Thioclava sp. GXIMD2076: one gene and its partner. The protein of the gene in region 2 binds, or shares a complex with, the protein of the main gene of each other region. Links are inferred from orthologs where the notes say so. Each region holds a gene or a part of one and is shown on either strand. Other genes may lie near its edges.

Region 1 (3,186 bases), 560 kb from region 2 along the record:
CGCCATCGCGGATCAGCAGGTTGCAGCCTCCCACACGCCCGTCCATCGGATGGCCGGGCACGGCCATGACCTCTCGCCCCTGATCGAGCGCATTGCGGGCGGTCAGCAGGCTTCCCGATTTCGTGGCAGCCTCTATGACAATCGTCGCCCGCGCGAGACCGGAAATGATGCGGTTGCGTTGCGGGAAATGGCGGGCCTGCGGCGGCATCCCGACAGGATTTTCCGAAAGTCGCAGCCCCTGCGCGGCAAGATCCGCATGCAGCGCTTTGTTCTCTTTGGGATAGACGACATCGATCCCGCCGCCCTGCACACCGATCGTGCCGGTGGTGAGCGCCGCCCTATGCGCCTCGGCATCGATCCCGCGGGCCAGTCCCGAGACCACCACATAGCCTGCCTCGCCCGCCTCGCGGGCCAGACCTTCCGCCATCCGCCGCCCGAGAGACGAGGCGCTGCGGGCGCCGACAAAGGCCAGTGCAGGGCGTTTGAGTAACCCGAGATCGCCCATTGCCCACAGGACAGGAGGCGCATCCGGAAGATCGTAGAGCGCCTGCGGGTAATCGGGCGCGCCGAAACAAAGGAGGCGCGCGCCCGCCTTCCGGCCCGCGTTCAGTTCCGCCAGAGCGGCGGCCTCGCTACAAGGAGAATAATCGGTCACACCGGCAGAACGGGCAATCTCGGGCAGGGCCTCAAAGGCCGCCGCGACCGATCCGTGTTCGGCAATGATCCGGTGAAAGGTCGTGGCCCCGATACGACGCGAGCGAAAGAGGCGGAGCACCAGCAGTTCATTTTCTTCCGTGGTGGGTGGGGTGAAGGGGGTGGGGTAAGAAAACAAGCCTGTTTTCATCCGGTCCTCCGCCTCTATCGCAAAACCAGATTGCTGCGTTAAGATTAACGAAAGGTTACCGAATCCGGCATCGCTGGAATTTTGCTAAAAATTTATTTGATCTTTCGATAGAAAAAGCCGCCCCGAGAGGCGGCTATCCTGTTGTCATACCAAGGAAACGAGTGCCCCAAGGTCAGGATGCAGCCGAGCCGCCAACCGTCAGCCCGCCGATCATCAGACTGGGTTGGCCGACGCCTACGGGCACCCATTGACCTTGCTTGCCGCAATTCCCGACACCCGGATCGAGTGCCATATCATTGCCGATGGCGCGAATCTTCTGCATCGCGGTCGGGCCGTCACCGACCAGCGTGGCCCCTTTTACCGGCGCGCCCACAACACCGTTCTTCACACGGTAGGCTTCGGTGCAGTTGAACACGAACTTGCCATTGGTGATGTCCACCTGACCGCCGCCAAAGCCCACGGCATAGATTCCGTCTTTCAGATCGGTCAGAATGGAGGCCGGATCGGTATCGCCGCCCATCATATAGGTATTGGTCATGCGCGGCATGGGGCAATGGGCAAAGCTCTCGCGGCGGCCATTGCCGGTGGGCATGACCCCCATCAGGCGCGCATTCTGGCGGTCCTGCATATAGCCCACCAGAATACCGTCCTCGATCAGCACATTCCTGCCCGAAGGCGTGCCCTCGTCGTCGATGGTGATCGAGCCGCGACGGTCGGGGATGGTGCCATCATCCAGAACGGTCACGCCCTTGGCGGCCACCTGTTGCCCCATCAGACCGGCAAAGGCCGAGGATTTCTTGCGGTTGAAATCGCCCTCCAGCCCGTGGCCCACGGCCTCGTGCAAGAGGACACCCGGCCAACCCGGACCCAGCACTACATCCATCTGCCCCGCAGGCGCAGCCTCGGCGCGCAGATTGACCAGTGCGATGCGCAGCGCCTCGCGCACGGCGGGCTGCCATGTGTCGGGTGTGATCAGCCCTGCCAGACCGTAGCGGCCACCGCCGCCATGATTACCCGACTCGCGGCGACCGTTTTCCTCCACGATCACCGAGACATTGATCCGCGCCATCGGACGGATATCCGACACCAGCCCGCCTTCGGGGCGCAGGATGAAGACCTCCTGCAGCGAGGCCGCCATCGAGGCCGAGACCTGCACCACGCGCGGATCGAGATCACGGGCGAAGGCATCGATCTCCTTGAGGATGTCGATCTTGGCGGCAAAGGTCGCGTCCGTCATCGGATCGTTATCGGTGTAAAGCCGCAGATTGGTGCCCTGCGGCGGGGGCGCCATCGTGCCGCCACCGGAGCCAACGGCCAGACGTGCGGTCTCGGCGGCGCGTTTGAGCGCGCTTTCGGTCAGCTCGGTCGAATGGGCATAGCCCGAGACCTCGCCGCGCACAGCGCGCAGGCCGAAGCCCTCCGAGGCGTCGTAACTTGCATTTTTCACACGGCCATCGTCGAAGACGAGCGCCTCGGAACGACGGCGTTCCAGAAACAGCTCGCCATCATCGGCGCCCGCCGTCGCCTCTCGCAAGACGGCAAGCGCGCGCTCTTCATCCAGCTGGGTTTCGAACGGGGCAAAGCGGGTCTCGCTCATGCGGTATCCTTTCCTATTCGCGCGGCACGGGCGCGCGCGGGTCTGCCTATGGATATGTCGCGTCCGGCCCACCGTTACAAGTTTTGAAGACAGGACGCTGGGCCGCACGCGCTCATCAGCAGCAAATTTGAACGCTCACACTATGTAAAGATGTGGCGTAATATCAATAATAGGTGTATCCGGCCCCTGCGCGATTTCGCTTTCAGAGGCGGATTGGGCTTGGCTTTTGCCGCATCGGGGCACCTCGTAGCTCTCGGCTCTTGTCGGAAACGTGACAGGTCGGGATGCCGTGGGCAGGAGCTGGACAGGTTTTGTGCCGCGCAGCCGCGCGACAGATGGCAAAGACGAACCGGAAGGCACGGATGAGCGATATCGGCTATGTAAAACCGCAAGGACAGGACGCGCAGTTCAACGATTTCGTGGCTCTCTTGAAGCCGCGCGTGATGTCGCTGGTAGTGTTCACCGCCTTTGTGGGACTTGTGGTAGCTCCTCTGCCTGTGCATCCGCTGGTTGGCTTTATCTCCATTCTTTTCATTGCCTTGGGTGGTGGTGCCTCGGGCGCGCTGAATATGTGGTATGATGCCGATATCGATCGCATCATGAAGCGCACGCAAAGCCGCCCGATCCCTGCTGGCCGCGTCAGCGAGACCGAGGCTCTGGGCTTTGGCCTGGCGCTCTCGGTGATCTCCTGCGTGATGCTGGCGCTTGCGTCGAATATCTTCGCGGGGCTGTTTCTGGCCTTCAC
Region 2 (3,100 bases):
GTATTGATCCGGGGCTCGGGAGGCTCTTCCGCCTGCCTGTCGGCCCGCAGCACGCTGCCATCGGGAAGCTGCGCGATCTCCGGCATCTGCGGAAGATCCGGCAATGCATCGGGGTCATCCGAGGATGCCGGATCGTTCCAGACCGACATCAGATCGGCACGCAATGCCGAGAGCGGCGCATCCTCCGCAAAAGCCCCGGACGAGAGCCCGAGGAGACCGAGTAAAAAGACAGCCACCAGCCGCCGGAATTCAACCATGGGATTCGCCCCGCAAACGCAATTCTTGCTTTGTGGGACGCTAGGCCGAAATCGTTAGCAATTGGTAACCAGCGACTTTTATTAAAGTTTTATAGGATGTCAGTTCCGCAGCTGTGCCATGAAATCCGCATGCAGCTCGGGCGGCGCAACAACCAGCCCGTCTTCCTGACATTCAGGGCGGTTGAACCCGAAGGGCTCGCCCAGACGGTTGGTCACGGTGACCCCTGCCCGCTCGGCAATCAGACTGGCCGCGGCCACGTCCCATTCCCAGGATTTCCGCATGGAAATCGTCGCATCGAACCGGCCTTCGGCCACCAGACAGAGCCGCCATGCCATCGACGGCCGCAAAGAGCGCTTGTAGCCCGGGAACCCGTTCAGCCAGATCCCCGGATCATCGCTGAATTTCGAGGTCAGCACGGTCGCGCCGCGGATCCGCGTCGCGTTGCTGGGCCGGATCGGCGTCCCGTTGAGAAGCGCGGGGCCATCGGCTGTCGCGGTATAGGTCAGCGCAAGGGCCGGCATATGCACCACGCCCGCCACCACGCGCCCGTTCTCGACCACCGCAATCGCCTGTCCGAAGCCCGGATCCTCATTGAGGAATGCCCGTGTGCCATCAATCGGATCGATGATAAAAACACGTTCGTTTTCAAGCCGCTCGGTGCTGTCCACGCTTTCTTCCGAAAGCCAGCCGTAATCAGGCCGCGCGCCCCGCAACCGCGCTTCGAGGAAGTCGTTCACCGCCAGATCGGCCTCGGAGACAGGGCCCGCATCGGCAGGCTTGTTCCACGCCTCGGGCGACTGCTTCCAGTATTTCAGCGACAGATCCCCCGCCTCGCGGGCGACACTTTCCAACAGTTGCAAATCGTGTCGATAGTTACTCACCGGCAAGCGTCAACCCCTCGACCAGAAGCGACGGCACCACATGGCTCAGATGGGTGCGTGCGTCATTCGCGGCCACAAGCCCCCTCAGCATATCGCGCAAATTACCCGCGATGGTGCATTCATTCACCGGATAGACGATCTGCCCGTTCTCGACCCAGAACCCGCTGGCCCCGCGCGAATAATCGCCCGTATTGGGGTTGATCGTCGCGCCAATGAACGAGGTCACCAGAAGTCCGGTGCCCATCTCGGCCAAAAGCTCGCTTTGGGATTTCGTTCCTTGGGTCAGGGCGATATTGCCCGCCGCCGGCCCCGGCGCCGAAGACAGACCGCGGGAGGCATTGCCGGTGCTTTCCAGCCCCAGTTTACGTGCGGTCGCCAGATCCAGCGTCCAGCTTTTCAGGATCCCGTTCTCGACGATCACCCGCTTGGCGGTCGGCAGACCTTCTGCATCGAACGGACGCGAGCCCTGCACACGCACGCGATGCGGGTCCTCGAGAAGCGACATCCCCTCGGGCAGGACCTGCTCGCCCATCGCATTTCGCAACCATGACGACCCGCGCGCCACAGAGGAACCGTTTACCGCCGAGAGTAGATGCGAGATCAGGCTCGACGACACCCGCTCGTCGATCATTACCGGATAGGCTCCGGTTTTCGGACGGCGCGGGTTCTGGCGGGCCACAGTGCGTTCTGCGGCCAGACGGCCAACCTCTTCAGGGCTCGGCAGATCGGATTGGAAGATGCGGCTTTCACCTGCGTAATCACGCTCCATCTTCAGGCCCTCACCCGAGATCGCCACGCCCGAAAGCCCACGCGAAGAGCGCGCATAGCCGCCCGAGAAGCCATTGCTCGCGGCCAGCTCGACTCGCTGACGGGTGAAGGAGGCCGAAGCCGCCGAGACCTGAGTGATCCCTTCCACGCCCAAGGCCGCAGCCTCCAGACGCAGCGCATCCTCTTCCAGCGCCTGCGCGCTCGGGTCTTCGGTTGGATCGTTCAGCTCGAGCACCGCCAGATCCCAGTCACGCGCCAGCTGCGAGGGGTCGGCAAGCCCTGCATAGGGATCTTCGGGCGCGATACGGGCCATAGTGACGGCGCGCTCGGCCATATCACCAATGGTCCGGTCGGAAATATCGGAGGCCGACACGCAGGCCTGACGCCCGCCGATCAGCACGCGCAGACCGATCTCCACGCCCTCGGCGCGCTCGGCCTGTTCCAGAGCTCCCTGCCGCACGTCGATGGACACGGCCGTGCCATCCACCGCCATTGCATCCGCAGCTTCCGCACCGGCCTTCTTGGCCGCGTCCAGAAGCCGGGCTGTCAGATCGCTAAGATCGGTACCAGACATGGGATCTCCTTCCGTCAGATGGCAAGACGCCCGGCGCGGGCCGGGCGACTCACACGAGTTTGATTGCTCTTACTGGATAGTTTGGCCGTTTGCCAGAATATGCCCGTCTTGGGTGAATTCCAGATCGGTCTCCATCGCATCGTCGCCGGTTGATCTTGCATATAGCCCGAGAATCATCTGGGCAAACATTGCCTGATCCTGCGGTAGAAGCCCCATCTCGGTCAGTTTGCCCATCAGACCCTTGGCCCCGCTCAGCGCCAGATGCACCTTACCCACAGGCCACGGCATTGCAGAACCGCCATCGAAGGTCACCGCACCATTGCCCGTCAGGTCGAGACCCACCGCATTGAGATGCAGCAGATCGAGATTGAGATCGCGCAATTCGCCCGGCGAGACCGGCAGCTGGCCGAAATTCTCGTCGAAGAGGTCCTGATTGACCTTGGCATGGCCCGAAAGCTTCAGCTCCAGCTGCGCCGGATCATGGGGCAGCTTGCCCTGCGGGTCCAGCATCCGCCAGATCTGGTCATCGAGCGTCACACCTTTCAGGGCCAGATCCACCCCGAAAGGCTTGAGTGCAGCGCCTTTGGTCGTTGGGAAGCTCAGCCCGCCTTCCGCATGG

The links. Proteins that work in one complex are often made in the same cells at the same time.
Region 1: the proteins of WDB91_RS03475 (region 2) and tldD are in contact, whole or in part, in a solved structure (PDB 5NJ9), measured with the Escherichia coli proteins. The link is inferred for Thioclava sp. GXIMD2076 from one-to-one orthologs.

Annotation. Positions count from the first base shown.
Region 1 is NZ_CP149932.1:1,258,827-1,262,012, forward strand. The notes cover bases 230-3,109. They hold tldD (metalloprotease TldD), read right to left. Parts: upstream 2,442-3,109; coding sequence 1,017-2,441; downstream 230-1,016. Other genes in these bases: dprA (DNA-processing protein DprA), read right to left, coding at 230-775; cyoE (heme o synthase), read left to right, coding at 2,804-3,109. In the rest of the region: more of dprA, read right to left, coding at 1-229; more of cyoE, read left to right, coding at 3,110-3,186. UniProt on the Escherichia coli protein: Metalloprotease involved in CcdA degradation. Suppresses the inhibitory activity of the carbon storage regulator (CsrA).
Region 2 is NZ_CP149932.1:702,072-705,171, forward strand. What follows is about bases 307-3,100. They hold WDB91_RS03475 (TldD/PmbA family protein), read right to left. Parts: upstream 2,482-3,100; coding sequence 1,132-2,481; downstream 307-1,131. Other genes in these bases: WDB91_RS03470 (3'(2'),5'-bisphosphate nucleotidase CysQ), read right to left, coding at 357-1,118; WDB91_RS03480 (DUF2125 domain-containing protein), read right to left, coding at 2,551-3,100. Also shown: WDB91_RS03465 (hypothetical protein), read right to left, coding at 1-257.